3 regions of the Streptomyces sp. SYP-A7185 genome follow, and region 2 is predicted to be linked to each of the others. Evidence: riboswitches for the same ligand, from Rfam matches in the RefSeq annotation. Region 2 holds a riboswitch; each other region holds the start of a gene.
What was found. A riboswitch is a leader RNA that binds a small molecule or an ion and turns the genes downstream of it on or off. The one in region 2 is predicted to bind cobalamin.

Region 1: another riboswitch for cobalamin. It lies ahead of QBL25_RS16960 (CbtB-domain containing protein); the one in region 2 lies ahead of QBL25_RS36710 (energy-coupling factor ABC transporter permease).
Region 3: another riboswitch for cobalamin. It lies ahead of QBL25_RS17275 (ABC transporter substrate-binding protein); the one in region 2 lies ahead of QBL25_RS36710 (energy-coupling factor ABC transporter permease).

Annotation. Positions count from the first base shown of each region.
Region 1 covers NZ_CP122310.1:3,877,285-3,882,234, reverse strand. Annotated here, with positions in the region: gene QBL25_RS16980 (HAD-IIA family hydrolase) at 1-429, shown strand, start outside; gene QBL25_RS16975 (hypothetical protein) at 499-1,038, shown strand; gene QBL25_RS16970 (class F sortase) at 1,054-1,719, shown strand; gene QBL25_RS16965 (CbtA family protein) at 1,700-2,509, opposite strand; gene QBL25_RS16960 (CbtB-domain containing protein) at 2,530-2,751, opposite strand; cobalamin riboswitch at 2,783-2,905, opposite strand; gene QBL25_RS16955 (GAF and ANTAR domain-containing protein) at 3,271-4,026, opposite strand; gene QBL25_RS16950 (glycoside hydrolase family 6 protein) at 4,188-4,950, shown strand, end outside.
Region 2 covers NZ_CP122310.1:8,406,210-8,411,159, forward strand. Annotated here, with positions in the region: gene tsaD (tRNA (adenosine(37)-N6)-threonylcarbamoyltransferase complex transferase subunit TsaD) at 1-381, shown strand, start outside; gene QBL25_RS36705 (GNAT family N-acetyltransferase) at 381-1,019, shown strand; cobalamin riboswitch at 1,105-1,289, shown strand; gene QBL25_RS36710 (energy-coupling factor ABC transporter permease) at 1,319-2,041, shown strand; gene QBL25_RS36715 (energy-coupling factor ABC transporter substrate-binding protein) at 2,041-2,445, shown strand; gene cbiQ (cobalt ECF transporter T component CbiQ) at 2,452-3,201, shown strand; gene QBL25_RS36725 (energy-coupling factor ABC transporter ATP-binding protein) at 3,198-4,094, shown strand; gene QBL25_RS36730 (hypothetical protein) at 4,150-4,950, opposite strand, start outside.
Region 3 covers NZ_CP122310.1:3,940,875-3,945,824, forward strand. Annotated here, with positions in the region: gene QBL25_RS17265 (ABC transporter ATP-binding protein) at 1-852, opposite strand, end outside; gene QBL25_RS17270 (FecCD family ABC transporter permease) at 849-2,000, opposite strand; gene QBL25_RS17275 (ABC transporter substrate-binding protein) at 1,997-2,977, opposite strand; cobalamin riboswitch at 3,021-3,178, opposite strand; gene QBL25_RS17280 (M67 family metallopeptidase) at 3,142-3,564, opposite strand; gene QBL25_RS17285 (amino acid permease) at 3,644-4,950, opposite strand, start outside.

The DNA of each region.
Region 1 (4,950 bases), 4.5 Mb from region 2:
TACGTGGTGCTCGGCGAGACCCGGACGTACTCCTTCGAGGCCATGACCAAGGCCGTCCGGCTGATCAACGGCGGAGCCCGCTTCATCTGCACGAACCCGGACGAGACCGGGCCCTCCACCGAGGGGCCGCTGCCCGCCACCGGGGCCGTCGCCGCCTTGATCACCAAGGCCACGGGCCGCAACCCCTACTTCGCGGGCAAGCCGAACCCGCTGATGATGCGGACCGGTCTGAACGCCATCGGGGCGCACTCCGAGACCAGCGCCATGATCGGCGACCGCATGGACACGGACGTCCTGGCCGGCCTGGAGGCCGGAATGCAGACGTTCCTGGTGCTCACGGGCCTGACGTCCCGCAAGGACATCGACCAGCACCCCTTCCGGCCCTCCACGGTCGTGGACTCGATCGCGGACCTCGTCGACCGCGTGTGACCACCCGTTTGCCGCACACGGGAGGCGTGTGCCCCGGCCGCGCGTGAACCTCGGAACAGGAGGTTCACGATGCGTAGAGGTTCACTCACCCTTCGTGGCATAGCCGGGGCCGCGGTCCTCGCCGCGCTTCCCGTGGTCGCCACGACGCCCGCACACGCCCACGACGAGGGCAAGGTGCACGCCACGGTCTCGCCGGCCAGCGCCGCGACCGGGGCCAAGGTGGAGATCAGCGTCGAGGGCTGCGACGGCACGACGGGGTCCGCCGGGTCCGGGGCGTTCACGGGCGACGCGAAGCTCACCGGCAGGGACGGCGACAAGTACTCCCTGAACGGCTCCGCCACGATCCGGGACGGCGTCGTCGGCTCGTACGACGTCACCGTCGTCTGCGACGGCCACCCCCACCAGGGCGCGGGCACCGTACGCGTCGTCCAGCACCGCACCGAGCCCGTCGCGCCGGTCCGCGCGGGCGGCGGCGGCACGGCGCAGCTCGCCGCGCACAGCCAGGAGGCGGGCCCCGGCACCCGGCACGCGGTGATCGGCCTGGTGCTCGCCGGGGTGGCGGCCGTGGCCGTGGCGTTCCGCAGCGTCCGCCGGCGCCGCTCCGAGTGACGGGCGGCGACCGACATGGCGGGCCATGAAGGACCGGCGGGCCACGGGCGCTTCCTCACCGGGGTCGCCTGGGCGCTCGTGCTGGTCGGGCTCTGGCTGTGGGGCAGCGAGATCACCGACGTACGCGGCGGTGTCTCGGAGCCCACGAACGGCGACGTGGCGGCGGTGGGCCGGCCCTTCGCCGTGGAACTCCCGGACGCGCACCGGCCGCTGGGCGCCGCGCGCCCCCAGCGCGTCGACGTCCCCTCGCTGAAGGTACGGGCACCCGTGATCACCCGCGGCCTCGACCAGGACGGCGCGATCGATCCGCCGCCCTTCGAGCAGGCGGGCGCCGTCGGCTGGTACGGCGGCGGGACGCGCCCCGGAGCGGCGGGCACGTCCCTGTTCGTGGGCCACGTCGACACCGAGACGCGCCCCGCGGTCTTCTACGACCTCAGCGCGGTGCGCCCCGGCGAGAAGGTCCGGGTGTCCCGGGACGACGGCTCGGTCGCCGAGTTCACCGTGGACGACGTCCAGGTCATCAGCCGCGACCGCTTCGACGCGAAGAAGGCGTACGGCCCCCACGAGGAGGGCCGCGCCGAGCTCCGCCTGATCACGTGCGGCGGCTCCTTCGACCGGGCGACCAAGACCTACTCGGCGAACGTGGTGGTGTCCGCCTACCTCACCGGGGTGGGGCCGTAGGGGCCGCACCGGGGCGCGAGGGCACTCCCGCCGCCCTCGCGCCCGCGGCGCGGCCCCTGGCCCCTTCCCGGGCCGCCCGCAGGCCCAGGCCGCCGAAGACCGCCGCGAACACGGCCCACAGCAGGGCGTGCGAGGCGATCGACAGGACGCGGAAGTCCCACAAGAGCACCGCGTCGACCGGGACCGGGTCGGGGTTGTCCGGGAGCAGGAAGAGCACGGCGAGGACGGCGACCGTCGTGAGGGCCGCCGCGGCCTGCCGCACCGGATCGGTCCGCGTGGCCAGGCGTACGTACACCTGCCGGACCAGAAGCATGCCGAGGACGCCGATCACCAGGGCCGCGCACCACAAGGCCTGGCGGTCGCCGACCGTGTCCGCGTCGCCGACGCCCGGCGGGTTCGCGGGGTAGCGCAGGGCGGGCAGCAGCGAGACCGCGAGGAAGGCCGCCGCCGCGAACGCCACGGCGCGCGGCCACGGGGCGGCGTACGGATCGCGGCGGTGCACCAGGGCATAGGCCACCGCGAAGAGGACACCGACGGCGAGACCGGCGACGAGCGTGGTGACCACCAGACCCGCGTGCTGGGTCGACCGCGTGAACAACTCCTCGTGGTGCCGCGCGTGCTCCTGGACGGCGGATCGTCTCTCCTCGGCGCGGATCGCCCGGTCCATCAGGGGCTCGGCGAGCAGCAGGGAGAAGAGACCGGCCGCGAGGCCCGCCGCTCCGCCTGCCACGAGCCCCCGGCCGAGCAGGGGCAGCACGGGTGAGGACGACGACGAGGGCACGGTGGGCATGGCGCCGGGTCCGTCCCCGGTCAGTGGCACGGCGCACCGAAGAGGTGCCGGCCGTCGTGGGCGAACTCGTGGAGGTAGCTGCCGGTCGCCGAGATCAGCGAGCCGTTGTCGACGAAGAGGGCGTAGAGCGCGATCAGCGCGATGACGGTCGCGGCCGACGCGACGAGCCAGTCGCGGGTGCGGGCCGTGGCGTCCTGAGCCGTCGCCGTGCCGGTGTGCGGTGCCGCGGTGTGCAGTGCCATGTCGAAGCGCCTCCTTCTGGGGTTCCACGCCCCGAAGCAGGAGTACGACGGCTCAGTTCCTGGCTTCCGCACACCCTCGCGGCGTCCGGTCACAGTGGCGGGACCGCCCCGGCGTCGCACCGGGTTCCTGTCAACCGTCGCCTCGATGTATGGACTTGTCGTCCGGAGAGTCCCATTTGCGCATGGACACTGTCAACGGTCCCGGAGCCTGTCCGTGGAAACCGCTGTCTGCCTGAATCCGTTCAACCAGGCCCGGTCGGCGGCCCGCTCCCCCCGGAGCCGTCGACCGGGCTGGTCCTCGACCGCGCGCGCTCGAGCTGCGGGAGTAACCCGGCGCCGGCGCGGGAGGTTCAAGGGCCAACCCCGCTGTTGCGGGATGGGCGATCAGGCCGGGGGCTTGGGCCGTTGTCTCGACTCTAGAACGGATGAGCGCCGGAGCCTAGGGGTGGATTGACGCCAAGTCGTGATCCGCTTCCTCTCCGTGATCTCCGCAGGTGGTGCCGGTTCCCGGGATGACCTTCACTCTGGTTCGGACCAACCGCCGCGCAGCGTCGCGTCGTCGAGCGATCCCTTGATCACTTCCGTGGCCACCAGGTCCATGACCAGGCGTTCTCTGCGCGCGTACCGCCGCAGTACGTCGAAGGCCTCGTCCACGCCGGTGTGCCAGCGTTCGGCGAGTATGCCTTTGGCCTGTTCGATGCGTACGCGGCTGGTCAGGGCGGACTGGAGCTGGGTGGCGAGGGTCCGATACTGCGTGTAGGCACGGTGGTTGTGCAGACCCACCGCGGTGGCGTCGGCGATGGCCTGCGCGAGCCGCACCTCGGCTTCGGTGTGCGTGTTCCGGGAGGTGTCGGGCACGAAGATGTTGAGCGCCCCGAGCAGCGCCTTGCGCAGCCGGAGCGGGACGGCGTACGTCACGCCGATGCCCTGGCGCCGGGCCAGGGCGGTGAAGTCCGGCCACCGTTCGGCGGGTTCGGTCTCCGCGAGCCGCACCGGCGGCACGGGCAGCCCCGTGCCGAGGCTCTCCACGCAGGGCCCTCCGCTGTGCTGGGCGCCAAGCAGGCCGAGTGCGAGATCCCGGGGGTGCCCGCCGGTGGCGATCGCGGGGGAGCCGGCACCGTCGAAGATCACCCCGGCCGCGGAGGCGTCGAGGAGCTCCACGCAGTGGCCCGCGACCCGGCCGAGATAGATCTCCGGGTCGAAGTCGTCGTCCAAGGTGTTCGAGGTCTCCACCAGGACGTGGGCCAGCCGTAGTTCAGAGGTGCGATCCCGCATGGTCTCCTCCCCGTGAGAGCCGCCCCGCCCACTGCGTCTACCCCCGAAGGCCGGGCTGTAACAGGTCTCCTACAGGTCTCCGCCGCGGCCGGGCGGGCCTCGTGGCCTGGGTGTGCGTATGTCAGGATTGAGAATCGGACAGTGCACCCAAGGGGGAGTGGATGTACCACAAAGGCACCGGCCGCGGTCATCGGATCGCGGTCAGGGGGTTGCAGGCCGCGGCGGCGTTTGCGGGGGCTGCGCTGCTGCTGTCGGGGTGCTCCTCCGATGACGGCTCGGGCGAGGAGGAATCCTCGGGACAGCCGGTCAAGCAGCAGCCCAAGGGTTCCGACCCGTACTGGGTCAACCCGGAGGGGAACGCGGCCAAGCAGGTCGCCGCGTACGAGAAGGACGGCAAGAAGGACGACGCCGGGCTGATCCGGAAGATCGCCGAGCAGCCCGTCGCGGAATGGATCGTCCCGGAGAACGCGGAGGACCAGGCGCGCGGCTTCACCGAGGCCGCGCAGAAGGCCGACAGGGACGCCCTGCTGGTCCTCTACAACATCCCGCACCGCGACTGCGGGCAGTACTCACAAGGCGGCGCGGCGGACGGCAACGAGTACCGCGCCTTCATCGACCAGGTGGCCGCGGGCATCGGCGACCGCAGGGCCACGGTCATCCTGGAGCCGGACGCCGTGCTCCACATGGTCGACAACTGCACGCCCGAGCAGTTCCACGAGGAGCGTTACGACCTCCTCAAGGGCGCCATCGGCAAGCTCAAGTCCCTGAAGAACACCAAGGTGTACCTGGACGCGGGCAACGCCGGCTGGAAGAACCCGGACTCGCTCTGGGAGCCCCTGAAGTGGTCGGGCGTCGAGCAGGCCGACGGCTTCTCGGTCAACGTCTCGAACTTCCAGACCACCGAGGCCAGCACGGAGTTCGGCA
Region 2 (4,950 bases):
GCCGAGGGGCACGCGGGACGCGAACTGCCGGTGGCCGACGGCGCTGCCTCGCTCCAGGAGGCCGTCGCGGACGTCCTGACCCGCAAGGCCCTTGCCGCCTGCCGGGACCACGGCGTCGCCACCCTCGTCGTGGTCGGCGGGGTCGCCGCGAACTCACGGGTGCGATCGCTAGCCGAGGAGCGGTGCGCGGCGGCCGGCGTGCGGCTGCGCGTCCCGCCGATGACCCTGTGCACGGACAACGGCGCGATGATCGCCGCCGTCGGTGACCTGCTCGTACGGGCCGGGGCCGAACCCGCCCCGTGGGACGTGTCGATCGACCCGTCCGCCACCTTGGAGTACGCGGCCCTGCGGCCGGTGGCCGCGGCGGCGAAGGCCGCCTGATGGCGACGGTCGTCCGGTCCCTGCGGGGCGAGCAACTGCTCGCGCACACCGCCGCCTTGCGCACGGTCTACGCCGAAGCCTTCCGCCTGCCGCCCTGGCACGAGGACGAGGAGCGGGTGGCGGCGTTCTTGGTCCGGCTCCGGGACGACGTGCGGCGCCCCGGGTTCACCGCGGCGCTCGCCCTGGAGGGGACGGACGTCACCGGGTTCGCCACCGGCTGGACCACCCCCGACCCCTTTCCCGCCGGCCGCTGCTACCCCCAGGCGGCGGCCGGACTGGGCCCCGGGCGCGCCCGGTCATGGCTGTGCGGGGCCCGGGAGATAGACGAACTGGCCGTACGCCCCACCGCGCAGGGCACCGGAACCGGGGCGGCCCTGCTGGCCGCGATGGCCTCCGACGCGCCCGACGGCCGGGTCTGGCTGCTGACGTCGGTCCGTTCGCCCCAGGCCATGCGCTTCTACGACCGCCAGGGCTGGACCCAGGCGACGCATCCCTCCCCCGACGGCAAGGGCCTCGTCGTCTTCCTCGGACCGCGCCATCCCGCGCGGACGCTCGCGGTGACCGGCGGCGGACAGGATGCGGCCGCCCGGGCGGCGAGGGGCGTGCCGGGCGCGCACCTGCCGACGCACGGGGGCTGACCAGGGGCGTACGCCCCCGGCCGGATGCGCCCGCGCGTGCCACAGGTGGAGCGGCCCACAAGTTGTCAGGAAACTCGGATGCGCACTAGGGTCACCACGCCTTGGTGCTCGGGAAATCCGGTGTGATGCCGGTGCGGCCCTCGCCACTGTGATCGGGAAGTCCGGCTCCAGCCCTCGCGGCAGCCACTGGGTGCTCACGCACCCGGGAAGGCGGAGTCCGGTCGGTACGACCCGTCAGCCAGGAGACCGGCCAAGGCGCGTTGTCCATCCACGAGGTGCTGGAGAGGGTCTGCTTAGCCATGCACATAGCCGAGGGTTTCCTCCCCCCGGCGCACGCGATCGCCTGGGGTGTCGCGTCAGCGCCGTTCGTCGTCCACGGAGTCCGCTCCCTCACCCGTGAAGTCAAGGAACACCCGGAGAGCACTCTGCTCCTGGGTGCCTCCGGAGCCTTCACTTTTGTCCTTTCCGCGCTGAAGATCCCCTCCGTCACGGGCAGTTGCTCGCACCCGACGGGCACGGGGCTCGGCGCGATCCTGTTCCGGCCGCCGATCATGGCCGTGCTCGGCACGATCACCCTGCTGTTCCAGGCGCTGCTGCTCGCCCACGGCGGGCTCACCACGCTCGGCGCCAACGTCTTCTCCATGGCGATCGTCGGACCCTGGGCGGGGTACGCCGTCTACCGCCTCCTGAAGCGGTTCGACGTGCCGCTCATGGTCGCCGTGTTCTTCGGCGCGTTCGTCGCCGACCTGTCCACGTACTGCGTCACCAGCGTCCAGCTCGCCCTGGCGTTCCCGGATCCCGGCAGCGGGTTCATCGGCGCGCTCGGCAAGTTCGGCGGCATCTTCGCCGTCACGCAGATCCCCCTCGCGGTCAGCGAGGGCCTGCTCACCGTCCTGGTGATGCGCCTGCTCGTGCAGTCGAGCAAGGGCGAGCTCACGCGGCTCGGCGTCCTGCTCCAGGGCAAGAAGACGGACCCGAAGCAGGACACGGACACCAAGACGGAGACGGGGGCCAGCGCCTGATGAGCCGGAACGCGAAGATCAACACTCTGCTCCTCCTCATCGTCGCCGCGCTCGCGGTGCTGCCGCTGGCGCTCGGCCTCGGCGACGACGAGAAAGAGCCGTTCACCGGGGCCGACGCCCAGGCCGAGACCGCCATCACCGAGATCAAGCCCGACTACGAGCCGTGGTTCTCGCCGCTGTACGAACCCCCCTCCGGGGAGGTCGAGTCGGCGCTCTTCGCCCTTCAGGCGGCACTGGGCGCCGGCGTCCTCGCGTACTACTTCGGTCTGCGCAAGGGGCGCCGCCAGGGCGCGGAGATCGCACGGGCCGAGCAGGGCCCCGCGGAGCAGACGCTCACGGGAACCGCCCCCGCGCAGAAGGCCTCCGCGGGGGAGAGCACCCGGGCCGACGCCGAACAGGTCTGACCCGGCGTGCTGCCCATCGACGCGGCGGCGCACAGCAATCGCTGGCGCCGCCGCCACCCCGTGGACAAAGCTGTGCTCGGGCTCGGCCTCACCGCCCTGGCCGTCTCCCTGCCGCCCTGGCCCGGCGCGGCCCTCGTCCTGGTCGCCGCCCTGGCCGTGCTGCTCGGTCCCGCCGGTGTGCCGCCCGGCAAACTGTGGCGCGCCTACCGCGTACCGCTCGGCTTCTGCGTCACCGGCGCCCTGACCCTGATCGTCCAACTCGGCGGCCCCGACGGGTTCGTCACGCTCGCCGACGGCGGCCCCGCACGGGCCGGCGGTCTGCTCCTGCGCACCTCGGCGGCCTCGCTCGGCGTCCTGCTGTTCGCCTTCACCACCCCCATGTCGGACCTGCTGCCCCGTCTGGTGAGAGCCGGGGTGCCCGCGCCGGTGGTCGACGTGGCCCTGGTCATGTACCGGATGAGCTTCCTGCTCCTGGACTCCATGAGCCGCATCCGGCAGGCGCAGGCCGCGCGCCTGGGCCACACCACGCGGGCCGCCACCTGGCGTTCCCTCGGCGGGCTCGGGGCCACCGCGTTCGTGCGGGCCTTCGACCGGGCGACGCGGCTCCAGGCCGGGCTCGCCGGCCGCGGGTACGACGGCACCCTGCGGGTGCTCGTGCCCGAGGCCCGGATCTCCCGGCGCTTCGTGGCCGTGAGCGCGGTCCTCCTCCTGGGCCTCGCGGCCCTCACCCTCGTACTGAAACGGCTACTTCCATGAAGGCTTCCTCCCCGGGCGAGCCGGGCGCGGCCCCCGAGCCGGGCGGCTCCCTGGTCGCTCTGCGCGCCGCCTCCTACGCCTACGAGGACGGGCCCACCGTGCTCAGCGGCCTGGACTTCGACGTCACCGAGGGGCGTGCCCTCGCGCTGCTCGGGCGCAACGGCAGCGGCAAGACCACCCTGATGCGGCTGCTGAGCGGCGGACTGCGGCCCGACCGGGGCGCATTGAGCGTCGGGGGAGTCCCCGTCACGTACGACCGCAAGGGACTCACCCGGCTGCGGACCACCGTGCAGCTGGTCGTCCAGGACCCGGACGACCAGCTGTTCGCCGCCTCGGTCGAACAGGACGTGTCCTTCGGGCCGCTGAACCTGGGGCTGCCGGACGCCGAGGTGCGGGCCCGGGTCGCCGAGGCCCTCACCGCGCTGGACATCGGCGCCCTGGCGGACCGCCCCACCCATCTGCTCTCCTACGGCCAGCGCAAACGGACGGCCATCGCGGGCGCCGTGGCGATGCGCCCCCGCGTCCTGATCCTCGACGAGCCGACCGCCGGACTCGACCCCGACGGGCAGGAGCGCCTCCTGGCGACCCTGCAAGGACTGCGGGACGCCGGGACGACCGTGGTGATGGCCACGCACGACGTGGATTTGGCCCTGCGCTGGGCCGACGACGCGGCGCTGCTCACGCCCTCCGGGGTGCGCACCGGACCGGTCGCGCGGATGCTCGCCCACCGGGACCTCCTGGGGCAGGCGGGCCTGCGCCTGCCGTGGGGGATCGCCGTCACGGAGCTGCTGCGCACGAAGGGCCTGCTGACCGGGGCGGGCGTCGGGCCGCGCACGCCGGAGGAGTTGGCGGCCCTGCTGGCCCCCGCGGTGCCCGGCGCGTCAGGGGGCTGAGCCGAACGCCGCCTTGCGCGGCGGCGTTCCGCCCCGGATCAGGCCCCCTTCGTCCTCAGCCGAACCGCAGGATGCGCGGGGCGAAGGTGCCCTCGGGCCCTGCGGCGCGGCCGACCGACCAGACCGTGTCCGTGCCCGGCACCGGCGCGAGCCGCTGGAAGGAGGAGTCGCCCTCCCCGGCCACCGCCGGTTCGTCGTACGCGGTGAACGACTGGCCGTTCCAGGAGAGGAAATCCGGTCCAGGAACGAGCGGCGGAGTGCTGCCCGGCGGCCCCCACTTCAAGGAGCGGGCCACCGCGACCCAGCCCAGCTCGCCGGAGTCGGTCGCCGACAGCGAGGTGATCCCGCCGAAGTCGGTGGGCAGGCTCACCCGGCTCCACTCCTTGCCGTCCCAGCGGACCAGCAGGGGCGGGATCGGCTTGCCCGCCGGGCCGCCGATGAACCCGGCCGTGCCGCCCGCCCACACCTCCGTGGGCGAGACCGCAAGCACGCTGCCCACGGCCGAGCGCGGGAACCCGTCCACGACCGTCTGCTGCCACGCCTGCCCGTCCCAGTGCGACACGGTCGCACCCGAGTCACCGGAGCCCGCGGCCCAGACGTCGTCGGCGGCCAGGACGTGCAGACCGCTGACGTATCCCGGCGGCGCAGGAACGTCCTGCCACGCACGCCGGTCCCAGCGCAGCAGCACCCGCGTGCCGTTCCGCGAACCGATCAGCCAGGTCTCGCCGCCACCGGCGACGACCTTGTCCAGCAGCACACCGCGCGGCGCCCGGCTCTCCTTCCAGGAGCTGCCGTCGAAGCGGAGCAGGCGCGCGCCGCCCGTCGCGTCGCGCCCGACCGCCCAGATCGCGGTGGG
Region 3 (4,950 bases), 4.5 Mb from region 2:
GAGCTCGCTGGTCAGGACTTCTCCGGGCGGTCCCGACGCGACGAGCCGGCCGCCGTCGAGAACGTACAGGCGGTCGCAGTAGAAGGCCGCGAGATTCAGGTCGTGCAGGGCGAGCAGGCTGGTGGTGCCCGTGGTGCCCAGGTCGCGGACGAGGCCGAGGATCTCCAGCTGGTAGCGGATGTCCAGGTGGTTGGTCGGCTCGTCCAGGACGAGGACCGCGGGGCGCTGCACCAGCGCCCTGGCCACGAGCGCGCGCTGGCGCTCGCCGCCGGAGAGGCCGGCGAAGCCGCGGTGCGCGAGGTCCGCCGCGCCGACCCGCTCCAGGGCCGCGCCGACCAGCGCCTCGTCCTCGGCCGTGTCCGCCTCCCAGAAGCGTTTGTGCGGGGAGCGGCCCATCGCGACGATCTGCCGGACGGTCAGCTCGAAGCCGGTGTGCCCGTCCTGCGGGACGGTGGCGATGCGGCGGGCGCGGTACTTGGCCGAGCGGTCGGCGAGGTCGTCGCCGTCCAGGAGCACCCGGCCGCCGGTGGGCCGGAGGGTGCCGTAGACGCAGCGCAGGAGGGTGGTCTTGCCGCTGCCGTTGGGGCCGACGAGCCCGACGGTCTCGCCGGGGGCGGCGTGCAGGGTGACGTCGTCGACGAGGGTCTTCCCGGCCACGCGGTAGGAGAGGGACTCGGCGCGGAGCACCGCAGGGCCGGTCACCGCCGGGCCGGTCACCGCCGGGCCGGTCACCGCCGGGCCGGACGCTGCCTGGCCGGACGCTGCCTGGCCGGTCGCCGCCGGGTCAGTCGCCGCCTGGCCGGTCGCTGCCGGGTCGGTCGCCGCCTGGTCGGTCGCTGCCGGGTCGCTCATGCGGTGGCCTCCGTACGGTTCCTGCGCAGCATCCAGAGGAAGAACGGGCCGCCGGTCAGCGCCGTCAGGACGCCGACCGGGATGTCCTGCGGGGCCGCGACCGTGCGTGCGGCGAGGTCGGCGGCCACCAGGAACACCGCGCCCAGCAGCGCCACCACGGGCAGGAGCGCCCGGTGTGCGGCGCCGACCAGCATCCGGGCCGCGTGCGGCACCATCAGGCCCACGAAGCCGATGGCCCCGCTGTACGCGACGAGTACGCCGGTCAGGAGCGAGGCGAGGACGAAGACGGCGGCGCGAAAGCGGGCCGTGTCCAGGCCGAGGACGGTGGCGCCCTCCTCGCCCATCAGGAGCAGGTCCAGAGGGCGGGCCAGGGCGAGGAGCAGGGCCGTGCCGGCGAGCAGGGCGGCGCCGGGCAGGGCGAGCATGTCCCAGCGGGCGCTGCCCAGGCCGCCGAGGGTCCAGTACAGGACCTCCTTCAGGTGGTCGGCGCTGTCGGCCGTGATCAGGATGAGGCTGGTCAGGGCGGAGAGGATGTACGAGACGGCCACCCCGGCCAGGATCAGGCGGCCGGTGGCGAAGCCCCCGCCACCGGACCTCGCCAGGGTGTAGACGGCGAGCAGGGAGAGCAGGGCGCCCGCGAAGGCCGCGGCCGGGAGGGTGACGGTGGTGGCGAGCCCCGCGCCCAGGCCGAAGACGCTGCCGAGCACGATGACGGCGACGGCTCCGGCCGAGGCCCCGGAGGAGACCCCGAGCAGGAAGGGGTCGGCCAGGGGGTTTCTGACCAGGGCCTGGAGGACCGTGCCGATGACCGCGAGCCCGGCGCCCACGGCCGCGCCGAGCAGGACCCTGGGCAGGCGGACGTCCAGCACGATGGTGCGGAACGGGGAGGGCTGCGCCCTGCCCGACAGGATCTCCAGGACGTCGGCGGCGGGGATGCGGACGGAGCCGAGCGCGAGGCCCGCGACGACCGCTGCCGCGAGCGCGGCGCAGAGTGCCGTGACGACCGTCGCGTAGGCGAGTCGTCGCCCGCGGGCCGGTGCGGCCCCGGCGGGATCCCGCGACCACCTGGGAGGCCGCGACCGCCGAGGATCCCGCGACCACCGGGAAGGCCGGGGCCGCCCGCTGCCCGGGAGGAGAAGCCCCTTCACAGCTGCTCCGCCAGCTTCCCCACCGCGCCCGGTGCCCTCACCCCCACGACCGCGTCCGACAGCGGCAGGACCGCGAAGCGCTCGTTCTTGACGGCGGGGACGTCCGCGAGGACCGGGTCCTCCAGGAGGCGCTTCTTCTTCTGGGCGACCGTCGTGCCGCCGTAGTCGAGGATCACGATGACCTCGGGCTTGCGGTCGACGACCGCCTCCCAGGACGCGTCGCCGAAGGACTTGTCCAGGTCGGCGAAGACGTTGCGGCCGCCCGCCCGCTCGACGATGTCGTTGCCGATGCCCCGGCCGCCGGCCGTGAACGCGGTCTTGTCGCCGCTGTCGTAGACGAAGACGGGGACGGGCTCGCCGCCCTTCTTCCCGGCCTTCTGCGCGGTGTCCGCCAGCTCGCGCCGCGCCGCGGCCACCCACGCGTCCGCCCGCGCCCGGACCCCGAACGTGGCTCCGACCTCGCGGACCTCGCGGTAGACGTCGTCCATCGACACGGGCTTCTTCGCGCAGCCCTCGACGTTCAGGCGGCTCTCGACGCCGGACTTGGCCAGGGCGCCGCGGCTGCGGCCCTCGCCCGCGAGGAAGGCGCTGGCGTAGCCGCCGTAGACGAAGTCGGGGTTCGCGGCCAGGAGCTTCTCGTACGAGGGGTACTCCTTGGCGAGGACGGGGGTGTCGGCGTACGCCTTCGCGTACTTCGGCAGGACCTTGTCGTCCAGGTAGGCCGTGCCCGCGATGCGGTCCTTCAGGCCCAGCTCCAGCAGCACCTCCGTCGCGTGCTGGTTCATCGTCACGGCGCGCTTCGGGGGTGCTTCGTACGTCGTCCGCACGCCGCAGTTCTTGACGGTGTACGGGAATCCGGGGGCCTTCGCCGCGGGCTTGTCCGCGGCCGGGTCCCCGGCGGACGAGCAGGCGGCGAGCGGGGCCAGCAGGGCGGCGGCCGCGAGGACGCGCAGGTGCGCGCGCAGAGGGCGGGACATGGCTGAGCTGCCTCCTCCAGGGGATTTCCGCGTCCCCTGCGTCGTGGGAGAGAAGGCGGCAGGTCAGTTCCTGACTGCCCCGCCCGCGAGGGGTGGGGTCACAGTGGCGGGACCGTGCCGGATTCGCACCGGCTTCCTGGGTCCTGCCGCCTCAAAGGTGAAGCTCAGTATGCCTGGACGACCTTCACCTCTTCTTCGGTGACCTCGCCGTCCACGATCCGGAAGGAGCGGAACTGGAACTCGCCCGCGCCGTCGGTGTCGGCCGTGGAGACCAGGACGTAGTGGGCGCCCGGCTCGTTGGCGTACGTGATGTCCGTGCGCGAGGGGTAGGCCTCGGTCGCCGTGTGCGAGTGGTAGACGATCACCGGCTCCTCGTCGCGGTCGTCCATCTCGCGGTAGAGCTTGAGCAGGTCACCCGAGTCGAACTCGTAGAACGTGGGCGAGCGGGCCGCGTTCAGCATCGGGATGAAGCGCTCGGGGCGGCCCGTGCCCTCGGGGCCCGCGACCACGCCGCAGGCCTCGTCGGGGTGGTCCTGGCGCGCGTGCGCGACGATCTGGTCGTGGAGGGCCTGGGTCAGGGTCAGCATGGCAGCCAGGATAAGCAGAAGGGCCGGTCCGTACCGAAGAGTGGTACGGACCGGCCCACATTCTGGGATCAGGCGGTGATCAGGACTTCACGGAGTCCTTCGGACCGGCCTGGCCGCCGTCCGTCGCCCCCGTGTCGCGCTTCTGCATGACCAGGTAGCCGACGCCCAGGATCAGGGCCCACACCGGAGCCGCGTAGAGCGAGATCCGCGCGTCCTTGTCGATGCCCATCATCACGATGACCATCGCGATGAAGGCGAGCGCGAACCAGCTCGTGTACGGGGCGCCCGGCGCCCGGAAGGTGGACTGCGGCAGCTCGCCGCGGTCGGCCTTGCGGCGGTACTTGATCTGGCAGACCAGGATCATGATCCAGGCCCACATGCCGGAGATGGTCGCGAAGGAGACGACGTAGTTGAACGCCTCGCCCGGCCACTGGTAGTTGATCCAGACGCCGACCAGCATCAGCGCGGCCGAGAAGGTCGTGCCGACCAGCGGCAGGCCGTTCTTCGTGAGCTTGGTGAAGAACTTCGGGCCCTGGCCGTTGAGCGCCAGGTCGCGCAGCATGCGGCCGGTGGAGTACATGCCGGAGTTGCAGGAGGAGAGCGCGGCCGTCAGGACGACGAAGTTGACGATCGCGGCGCCGACGCCGAGGCCCATCTTGTCGAAGGCGGCGACGAACGGCGAGACGCCCGGCACGAACTCCGTCCACGGCACGACCGAGAGGATCATGATGAGCGCGCCGACGTAGAAGACGGCGATGCGCCACGGCACGGTGTTGATGGCCTTGGGCAGGACGGTCTTGGGGTCCTTGGACTCGCCCGCGGTGACGCCGACGAGCTCGACGGCGAGGAAGGCGAACATCACGATCTGAAGCGTCATCAGCGTGGAGCCGATGCCGTTGGGGAAGAACCCGCCCTGGTCCCACAGGTGGCTCACGGACGCGGTGTCACCGGCGTCGGAGAAGCCGATGGTGAGGATGCCGGCGCAGATGAGGATCATGCCGATGATCGCGGTGACCTTGACCATCGAGAACCAGAACTCGAGCTCGCCGAAGAGCTTCACCGAGATCAGGTTGGCGCCGTAGAGGATGACCGTGAAGATCAGCGCGTAGGCCCATTGAGGGATGGAGTCATGGGTCCAGTACTGCATGTACTGGGCCGCGGCCGTGACTTCCGTGATGCCGGTGACGACCCAGAAGAGCCAGTACGTCCAGCCGGTCACGTACCCGAAGAACGGGCCGATGAATTCACGTGCGTACTCCGAGAAGGAGCCCGACACGGCGCGGTACATGAGCAGCTCGCCCAGGGCGCGCATGATGAAGAAGATGACGAGGCCGGCGATGGCGTACGCCAGGATGAGGCTCGGACCGGCCTTGTGAATGGCCTTGC